Regions from separate parts of the Microbispora bryophytorum genome, predicted to be linked through region 2. Evidence: riboswitches for the same ligand, from Rfam matches in the RefSeq annotation. Region 2 holds a riboswitch; the other holds the start of a gene.
The links. Region 2 has a riboswitch for cobalamin ahead of cobN (cobaltochelatase subunit CobN). Riboswitches for the same ligand answer to the same signal wherever they lie in the genome.
Positions count from the first base shown of each region.

Region 1: linked by a shared signal. The riboswitch ahead of ACGFIB_RS02840 (ABC transporter substrate-binding protein) and the one ahead of cobN (cobaltochelatase subunit CobN) in region 2 are both predicted to bind cobalamin.

Region 1 covers NZ_JBICTF010000001.1:613,854-618,573, forward strand. The annotation lists gene ACGFIB_RS02825 (adenosylcobinamide amidohydrolase) at 1-573, opposite strand, end outside; gene ACGFIB_RS02830 (ABC transporter ATP-binding protein) at 570-1,385, opposite strand; gene ACGFIB_RS02835 (FecCD family ABC transporter permease) at 1,382-2,410, opposite strand; gene ACGFIB_RS02840 (ABC transporter substrate-binding protein) at 2,509-3,459, opposite strand; cobalamin riboswitch at 3,539-3,675, opposite strand; gene ACGFIB_RS02845 (acyltransferase family protein) at 4,147-4,720, shown strand, end outside.
Region 2 covers NZ_JBICTF010000005.1:502,239-506,958, reverse strand. The annotation lists gene ACGFIB_RS19795 (precorrin-2 C(20)-methyltransferase) at 1-196, opposite strand, end outside; gene ACGFIB_RS19790 (precorrin-8X methylmutase) at 203-829, opposite strand; gene cobG (precorrin-3B synthase) at 846-1,982, opposite strand; cobalamin riboswitch at 2,082-2,204, shown strand; gene cobN (cobaltochelatase subunit CobN) at 2,258-4,720, shown strand, end outside.

The sequences.
Region 1 (4,720 bases), on a different contig from region 2:
GACGGCGTCGGACGCGGTCCCGGTGCAGGGGAATCCCGCCTCCAGCAGCGCCTGCGTCTTCGCCTCGGTGACCGTCATGACGGCGTTGACCAGCGCCGGGTCGGAGACCGCGACCGGCACGGCCACCAGGATGTTGATCGTCCCCGGGCGCGGCACGCGCCCGCCGGTCTCGCACACCCCGGCGTGCTCCCGCCCGGACTCCGGGGCGGCCGGCAGGCCGGGGTCGGGCACACCCTGGGGCGCGGCCGCCCAGGTCGGCACGCCCAGGCCCACCGTCGCGACGGCCTCCGCTCCCCCGTCGGCTGCCACGGCGTACCGCTCCACCAGCGCCGCCGTCATCATGCCCACACCGGGACCGCCGGGACCGAGCGCCTCCATGTGCTCGACCGGGTCCATGCGCGAGTAACCGGCGGCCACCTGCGCGTTCAGCACCCACTCGCGGGGGCCGATGCCGCCGCCGAGCATGGCCGAGGAGATCATCCGCCAGCCGGGCCCGAACCGCCACAGCAGCGCGCCCAGCCGCAGGCCGTCCTCCGTTCGGTAGGTCAGGGACGGCCGCGGGACGCCCGTCATGCCTTCTCCGTCGCCGCGGAGACCGGCGGGCGGACCAGGTGGACGACCGGGCGCCCCTCGGGGCCCGGCTCCACCCGCACGCGGGCGCCGAAGTGCTCGGTCAGCAGCGGCTCGGCCAGCACCCGCGCGGGCGGCCCGGCCGCGACCGCGCGCCCCGCGGCGAGCAGCACGAGCGCGTCGGCGTACTGCGCGGCGAGGCTGAGGTCGTGCAGCGTCGTCACGACGGTGAGATCGTCGGCCAGGCGCAGCCGGTCGACGAGTTCGAGCACCTGCTGCTGGTGGCCCAGATCGAGCGCCGTGGTCGGCTCGTCGAGCAGCAGCACCGGCGCCTGCTGCACCAGCGCCCTGGCGAGCACGACGCGCTGCCGCTCGCCGCCGGACAGGTGCCCGAGCGGCCGGGACGCGAAGCCGTCCAGGTCGAGCCGTTCCAGCACCGACCGCGTCACCTCACGGTCCCGCGCGCTCTCACTGCCGAGATAGGCGATGTACGGCGTGCGGCCGAGCAGCGCGTAGTCGTAGACCGTCATGTCCGGCGGCAGCGCCGGGCTCTGCGGGGCGTAGGCGATCAGCCGGGCCCGCCGGCGCGGGCGCAGGTCGTCGACGGCCGTCCCCTCGACGAGCACCTCGCCCTCCCTCGGCACCAGCCCGGCGACGGCCCGCAGCAGCGTGGACTTGCCCGCGCCGTTCGGCCCGATGACCGCCAGCCACTGGCCCGGCGCGGCCGACAGAGTGACGTCCGTGAGCACCGGCCGCCCGCCCAGCGTGACGCCGACGCCACGCGCCTCGACGGCCGGTACGGCGCGCCCGCTCACGTCTCCACCCGCCGGGTCACGCGCAGGACGGTGACGAAGAACGGCGCACCGACGAACGCCGTGACCACCCCGATCGGCAGTTCGGCCGGCGCGAGCACCGTACGCGCGATCGTGTCGGCCAGCACGAGGAACGCCGCGCCGCCCAGGAACGACAGCGGCAGCACGATCCGATAGGACCAGCCGGCGAGCCGCCGGACCACGTGCGGCACCACGATCCCGACGAACGCGATCAGCCCGCTCACCGCCACCGCCGAGGCGGTGGCGAGCGAGGCGGCCAGCAGCACGACGAAGCGCACGCGCGCCGCGCGCAGGCCGAGGCTGACCGCCTCCTCGTCGCCCACCGACAGCACGTCGAGCAGTCTGCCGTGCAGCAGCATGACGACGGTCGACACCACGGCGTACGGCGCGATCATGCGGAGCTGGTCCCAGCCGCCGCCGACGTCGCCGAGGATCCAGGAGTAGATCCGCTGCAGTTCGTCCACCTTGAGCTGCTGCACGAAGGTCTGGACGGCGGTGAGGAACGAGGTGACCGCGACCCCGGCGAGCACGAGCGTCGCGGTGCCGCCGCCCCGGCCCGCCGTGTGGCCAAGCGCGTACGCGAGGAACACCCCGCCGACGCTCCCGGCGAAGGCGGCGATCGGCACCGCGCCCACCCCGGCGTCTCCGCCTATGAAGACCACGACGAGCGTCACCGTGAGGCCGGCCCCGGCCGCCGCCCCGAGCAGGTAGGGATCGGCCAGCGGATTGCGGAACACGCCCTGGTAACCGGCCCCGGCCGTGGCCAGCAGCCCGCCCACGACGGCGGCGAGCAGCACCCGCGGCACCCGGAGCTGGAACAGCAGCCCCTCCTCGACCGGTGCGAGCCCCGAGTGCACGGACACCAGCGGCAGCCGGTCGAGCAGCGCCAGCGCGATGGCGCGGGGCGAGATGCCGGCCGCGCCCGCCATCAGGCCGAGGGCGAGACTGGCCGCCAGTACGACGGACGCGACCAACAGCGCCCGGCCGCGCGGCCGGGCCGGCGTCATCACGCCACCACCGGCCTCACCGCGTCACCGCTCACCGCATCACCGCTCACCGCACCACCGCTCACCGAACCACCAGGGGCGTCCGCGTCACCACCGGCTCAGCTCGCCGCCTTCTGCACGGCGTCGCTGACGGCCTGGGCGAGGTCGGCGACCCGCGGCCCCCAGCGGGAGGCGACGTCGTCGTCCAGCTCCACCACGCGGTCCTTCTTCAGGGCGGACAGGCCGGACCAGCCCGGCCGCTTGGCCAGCGCGGCGGCGTTCTGGCCGCAGCACTTGGTGTCGCCGAGGAAGATCAGGTCGGGGTCGGCCTTGGCGATGAACTCCGCCGACAGCTTGGGATAGCCGCCCGCCGCGTCGGGCGCCTCGTCGGCGATGTTCTTCAGCCCGAAGAGGCTGTAGACCTGCCCGATGAACGTGCTCGACGTCGCCGCGTAGGGCGTGACGTCCAGCTCGTGGTAGTACGTCAGCTCCTTGCCCTTGGGCGCCGCCGCCGCGAGGGCGTCGATCTTCTGCTTGACGCCGTTCGCCACCTCGTCGGCCTTGGCCGCGTTGCCGGTGGCCGCGCCGAGGTCCCTGATCTGGTCGTAGGTGTCGTCCAGCTTGGCGGCGGAGGGTTCGAGCAGCACCGGCACGCCGACCTTGGCGAGCCCGGCGACCACGCCCTCCAGGTCGTTGGCGAGCACCACGAGATCGGGCTTGGCGGCGACGATCGCCTCGACGTTGGGCTTGAACCCCGACAGCGACGTCTTGGGCGCCTCGGGCGGGTAGTCCGACTGGTCGTCCACCGCCGCCACCTGCGCGCCCGCGCCGATCGCGAAAAGGATCTCGGTGGCCGTCGGGGACAGCGACACGATGTGCTCGGGCCTCTTGGCGATAGTCACCGCGCCGTTGCCCGCCTGGATCGTGGCGGGGAAGGCACCCTGACCGGCGCTGTCCGAGGCGGCGGGGGCGGGGGGCGCGGACGTGGCGGCGCCGTCGGTCTGGCCGCAGCCGGCCAGAGCGAGCACGCCCAGCACCACACCCGCGACGGCCGTGCGTACGGGCCTCACGAGGGTCCTCCATCAGGGGGAATGCCGGGAATCGAGGGACCCGCTGGAAGCGACGGATCACCCTTTTCCACGAGGGTCGATTGCGTCGGCGCACAGCGCAGGCGACCTGGCTCGTCCTCGGAGAACGGGGAACCACAGTTGCGGGACAGCGCCGGATTCTCACCGGACTTCGCTGCGCGGCGCGCGTCGGACGCAACGGTACCAATCCCTCACGCCGCGTCCACCCCCGCCCCGTCCTGCACCGCTCAGCACGCCGGGGGGATCAGCCCGGCGCCTCCCCTGGCCCTCCCAGGTCGAGCGCGACCGCGCGGACCGCGTCCACGACGGGCGGGCAGACCCGCGATGGGTTGATCATGCCGCCGGCCTGCGCGTACGCGGGAGTGGTAGGGCATACCCCACCCCGGCGGTAGGGGGTCGCCCATGGCCGGATGTAGGGACCGCGTCGCTGTGCCGGAGGGGGCCGCGGCGGGACGCTTGAGGTGCTCGGCGGGACCGGAACCGCGAGACCGCGAAGCCTCACAGAGCCCGAGCCCGAGCCCGAAGAGCCGAACCCCAGGCTCCGAGCCCCACAGACCCAAAGCCACCAGGATCGAGCCCCACAGGCCCGCGCACCGGGGAACCCCACCCCGGCCCCGCCACCCGCGTGACTCACCCTCGTGGCGGCACGACACAGCGAAGGCGGCCCCCGTGTCCCTGACCATGCTTCCCCCCGCCCCCGAACGGGCCCCGGCCGCGCCACGGGACCGCTTCATCGACGTCCTGCGCGTCTTCGGGATGGTCCTGGTGGTCGTCCAGCACTGGACGATGCCGGTCCTGTCGTACGCCCAGGGACGGCTGACCACGGGCAACGCCCTGGCGGCGATGCCGTACGTCACCTGGATCTCGCAGGTCATGCCGCTGGTCTTCTTCGCCGGGGGCGCGGCCAACGCGATCAGCTTCAGGTCCGCCGCCCGCCGCGGCGGGACATCCCGGGAGTGGACGGCGCGGCGGGTGCGCCGCCTGGCCTGGCCGGTGGTGCCGCTGGCGGTCGTGTGGCTGCCGCTCCCCCACCTCCTGGTGGCTCTCGGAGTGCCCGCGCAACCGGTGGACGTGGCCGCGCGGACGGTCGGCCAGCTGCTGTGGTTCCTGGCGGTCTACCTGCTGGCCGTGGTGGCCACGCCGCACCTGCTGCGGGTGCGGACGAGCGTGGCCCTGCCGGTGCTGGCGGGCGGCGCGGTGCTGATGGACGTGGTCCGGTTCTCCGGCCTGGAGGCCGCCGGCT
Region 2 (4,720 bases):
TCAGGGGATACTGGAGCAGCTCCTCCACCTGGCCGTCGCGCATGTGGTGGGCGGCGATCGAGCGCGCGATGCTGCGGCCGTGCCGGGCGGCGTGGTAGGCGATCACGTCGGCCGCGCCGATCAGGCGGGCGGCCTTGACCGTCATCAGTTCGGGGTCGCCGGGGCCGAGGCCGACGCCGTAGAGGGTACCTGTCACGTCACGTCACTCCTGCTCGCTGGCGATGGCGTTGATCGCCGCCGCCGTCATGGCACTGCCGCCCCGGCGGCCGTGGACAACCAGAAACTCCAGGCCGGACGCGGCGAGGGCGCGCTTGGACTCGGCCGCGCCGATGAAGCCGACCGGGACGCCCAGCACGGCGGCGGGCCGTCCCGCGCCCCGCGCGACCAGTTCGAGCAGCCGGAACAGCGCGGTCGGGGCGTTGCCGACGGCCACGACCGCGCCGTCGAGGCGGTCGAGCCACAGGTCGAGGGCGGCGGCGCTGCGCGTGGTGCCGAGCCGCTCGGCGAGCGCGGGCACCCGGGGGTCGTTCAGTGTGCAGATGATCTCGTTGGCGGCCGGCAGGCGTTTCCTGGTGACACCGGAGGCCACCATCTGCGCGTCGCACAGCACGGGCGCGCCCGCCAGCAGCGCGGCGCGCGCCTTCGCGACCACGGCGGGGGAGTAGCCGAGGTCGGCGACCAGGTCGGTCATGCCGCAGGCGTGGATCATGCGGACCGCGACCCTGGCCACGTCGGCGGGCAGGCCCGTCAGGTCGGCCTCGGCCCTGATGGTCGCGAACGACCGCCGGTAGATCTCCGCTCCGTCGCGGACGTAGTCGTGCTCGGGCACGGGTACCCCTGTTCGTTCAATGGCTCACGCGGTAGCCGCCGGGCGTGGCGACCACATCGGTGACCCGCCCGCGCGGACGCCCGCAGCGGCGCTCGCACCCGGCCCAATGCAGGAGCCCGTGCGGCGCCCCAGCAGGCAGCTCGGGCATACCGGTCTCCGCCCAGCGCAGCGCGTCGGCCTGGACGTCGGCCAGGGCCTTCGCGCAGCCGGGCCGCCCGGTGCAGGCCGACAGCCGGGCGTACGGGGAGGCGGGATCGGTCACCAGACCCGCTCCGGTGAGCGCGGCGGTCACCGGCCCGGCCGCCTCGGGGGCGAGATCGGGCAGCACGACGGTACGCCACGGCGTCAGCCGCACCTCGGCGGGGGTCAGGTCGGCGAGCAGGCCCGCCTGCGCGGTGGTGAGCCGGCCGAGCGGCACGATCACGTCGACCGCGATTCGCCCGTCCACCTGCGCGAACACGCCGCCCTTACGCGGTTCGGCGGCCGTCACGGCCACGGGCGCGCGGCCGGGCAGGCGGGCGGCGATCGTCGCGGGGCCGTCGGGGAGCTCGGCCACCCGCCAGGCGTCCCCGCGTACCGACTGGAAGACCTCGGCGGCGGCGAGAGCGACGGCGACGGCGTCGCCGGCGGTCACCGAGCCGACCGGCTCGCCCGCGAGCAGGAGCGTCACATCCCCGCCGGGGTGAGCAACGGGGTGCGCGGCGAGCGTCACGTCCGCGCCGAGCCCGAGGACGTCGCCGGTGCCGTCGTCGAGCGCGAACAGGAACCGGCCGGGCAGATCGGCCAGCGTGGGACGCCCGCACAGGCCCGCGTCCAGCGCCGCCACCAGCGGCCGGACGTCGAGGACGCTCGTGGCCGACCGGCCGCTGAGGGGTGAGGCGACGATGTTGCGCACGCGTTCGTGGGTTGCCGAGGGCAGCAGCCCGGCGGCGGCCGTCCGCGTGGCGAACGCGGCCGGGTCGGCCAGCCCGCGCACCTGGACGTTGGCGCGTGAGGTGAGCTCGATGACGCCGTTGCCCAGCTCTTCCGCGCAGGCGGCCAGCTCGCGCAGCGCGCCGGCGGTCAGCGCGCCGCCGGGCACGCGGACGCGCGCCAGGGCCCCGTCCGCGGCGGCGTGCACCTGGAGCGCGCCGGGGCAGGCGTCCCGAGCCACGCGTCCGGAAATGCCACCTATGACCACAAGCAGGATGCTAACGCCAGTTTTTCGATCAGGCCTCCGTCCCGTAAGGTCTGCGGTGAACGATGGCAAGCGGAGGAAGCCGGTGTGAATCCGGCGCGGTCCCGCCACTGTGACCGGGGAGCGAACCCCACCACACGGCCACTGTCGGAAGACGGGAAGGCCGGGGTGAGCGTCGATCCGGGAGCCAGGAGACTCCTGCCGTCGTACCGCCACGACCCGGGGCGAGGACCCCGAGGGAGGACCCTGCCATGCGCACGGACGAGCCGCTCATCGCGCTGCTGTCCACGTCGGACACCGATCTGCTGAGCGCGCGCGCCAGCGGGGCGGCGTTCCGCCTGGGAAACCCGGCCCGGCTCACCGTGGACGACCTGCCCGCCCTGGTCGAGGGGGCCGGCCTCGTGGTCGTCCGGCTGCTCGGCGGGCGGCGCGCCTGGGAGGACGGGCTGGACGCCCTGCTCGCCGGCCCGCGCCCGGTGGTCGTCCTCGGCGGCGAGCAGGCCCCGGACGCCGAGCTGATGGAGCTGTCCACGGTGAGCGGCGGGGTGAGCGGCGGCGTCTGCGCCGAGGCGCACGCCTATCTCGCGCACGGCGGCCCGGCCAACCTCGCCGAGCTGCACGCGTTCCTGTCGGACACGGTCCTGCTGACCGGTCGCGGCTTCGCGGCCCCGGCCGCCACCCCGACCTGGGGCGTACTCGAACGCGACGCCCGGCCCGGCGACGGCCCGGTGATCGGCGTGCTCTACTACCGGGCGCACCACATGGCGGGCAACACCGGCTTCGTCACCGCGCTGTGCGAGGCGATCGAGGACGCGGGCGGCCGGGCCCTGCCGGTCTTCTGCTCCTCGTTGCGCACCGCCGAGCCCGAGCTGCTCGACGTGCTGCGCCGCGCGGACGCCCTCGTCGTGACCGTGCTCGCGGCGGGCGGATCGCGGCCCGCGACCGCGTCCGCGGGCGGGGACGACGCGGCCTGGGACGTCGGCGCGCTCGCCGGCCTCGACGTGCCCATCCTGCAGGGCCTGTGCCTGACGACCGGCCGCGCCGAGTGGGAGGCCGGCGACGACGGCCTGTCGCCGCTGGACGCCGCCTCACAGGTCGCGATCCCCGAGTTCGACGGGCGGATCATCACGGTGCCGTTCTCGTTCAAGGAGATCGACGACGACGGCCTGACCGTCTACGTCGCCGACCCCGAGCGCGCGGCCCGGGTCGCGGGCATCGCCGTCCGGCACGGCCTGCTGCGTCACGTGCCCCCGCGGGACAAGAGGCTCGTCGTGATGCTGTCGGCGTATCCGACGAAGAACTCGCGGGTCGGCAACGCCGTCGGCCTGGACACCCCGGCCAGCACGGTCAGGCTGCTGGCCCGCCTGGCCGAGGAGGGCTACGACCTCGGCGACGGGTTCCCCGGTCAGGCCGCGCAGGACGGCGACGCGCTGATCCACGCGCTCATCGCCGCGGGCGGCCAGGACCAGGACTGGCTCACCGAGGAGCAGCTCGCGGCCAACCCCGTGCGCATCCCCGCCGAGACCTACCGCGCCTGGTACGACACGCTGCCCGCCGGCCTGCGCGCCGGCGTGGAACGCCACTGGGGCGCACCGCCCGGCGAGCTGTTCGTCCACGAGGGCGACATCGTGCTCGCGGCGCTGCGCAGCGGGAACGTCGTGGTGATGGTCCAGCCCCCGCGCGGCTTCGGGGAGAACCCGATCGCGATCTACCACGACCCCGACCTGCCGCCGAGCCATCACTACCTGGCGGCCTACCGGTGGCTGTCGGCTGGGGAAGGCACAGGGTTCGGCGCGCACGCCATGGTCCACGTCGGCAAGCACGGCAACCTGGAGTGGCTGCCGGGCAAGGCGGCGGGCCTGTCGGCGTCCTGCGGCACCGACGCGGCGATCGGCGACCTCCCGCTCGTCTACCCGTTCCTGGTCAACGACCCCGGCGAGGGCACCCAGGCCAAGCGCCGGGCGCACGCCGTGCTCGTGGACCACCTGGTGCCGCCGATGGCCAGGGCCGAGACCTACGGCGACATCGCCCGCCTGGAACAGCTCCTCGACGAGCACGCGACGATCGCGGCGATGGACCCGGCGAAGCTGCCCGCGATCCGCGCCCAGATCTGGACCCTCATCCAGGCCGCCCGCCTCGACCACGACCTCGGCCTGAGCGAGCGCCCGCACGACGCCGAGTTCGACGAGTTCATCCTGCACGTGGACGGCTGGCTCTGCGAGGTCAAGGACGCCCAGATCCGCGACGGCCTGCACGTCCTCGGCGCGGCCCCGACCGGCGAGGCCCGGGTGAACCTCGTGCTGGCCATGCTGCGCGCCCGCCAGATGTGGGCCGGCCGCGAGACCCTGCCCGGCCTGCGCGAGGCGCTCGGCCTGGCCGAGGACGGCAGCGCCGCGACCGGCGTCGTGGACCGCGTCGAGGCCGAGGCCCGCGCGCTCGTCACCGCCATGGAGGAACGCGGCTGGGACCCGGCCGCCGTCGCCGATGTCACCGGCGACCCGGCGGTCGCGCGGGTGCTGACGTTCGCGGCGACCGAGGTGGTGCCGCGCCTCGCGCGCACCACCGACGAACTCGACCACGTGCTGCACGCGCTCGCCGGGGGGTATGTGCCCGCCGGGCCGTCCGGGTCGCCGCTGCGCGGGCTGATCAACGTGCTGCCGACCGGCCGCAACTTCTACTCCGTCGACCCGCGCGCCGTGCCGAGCCGCCTCGCC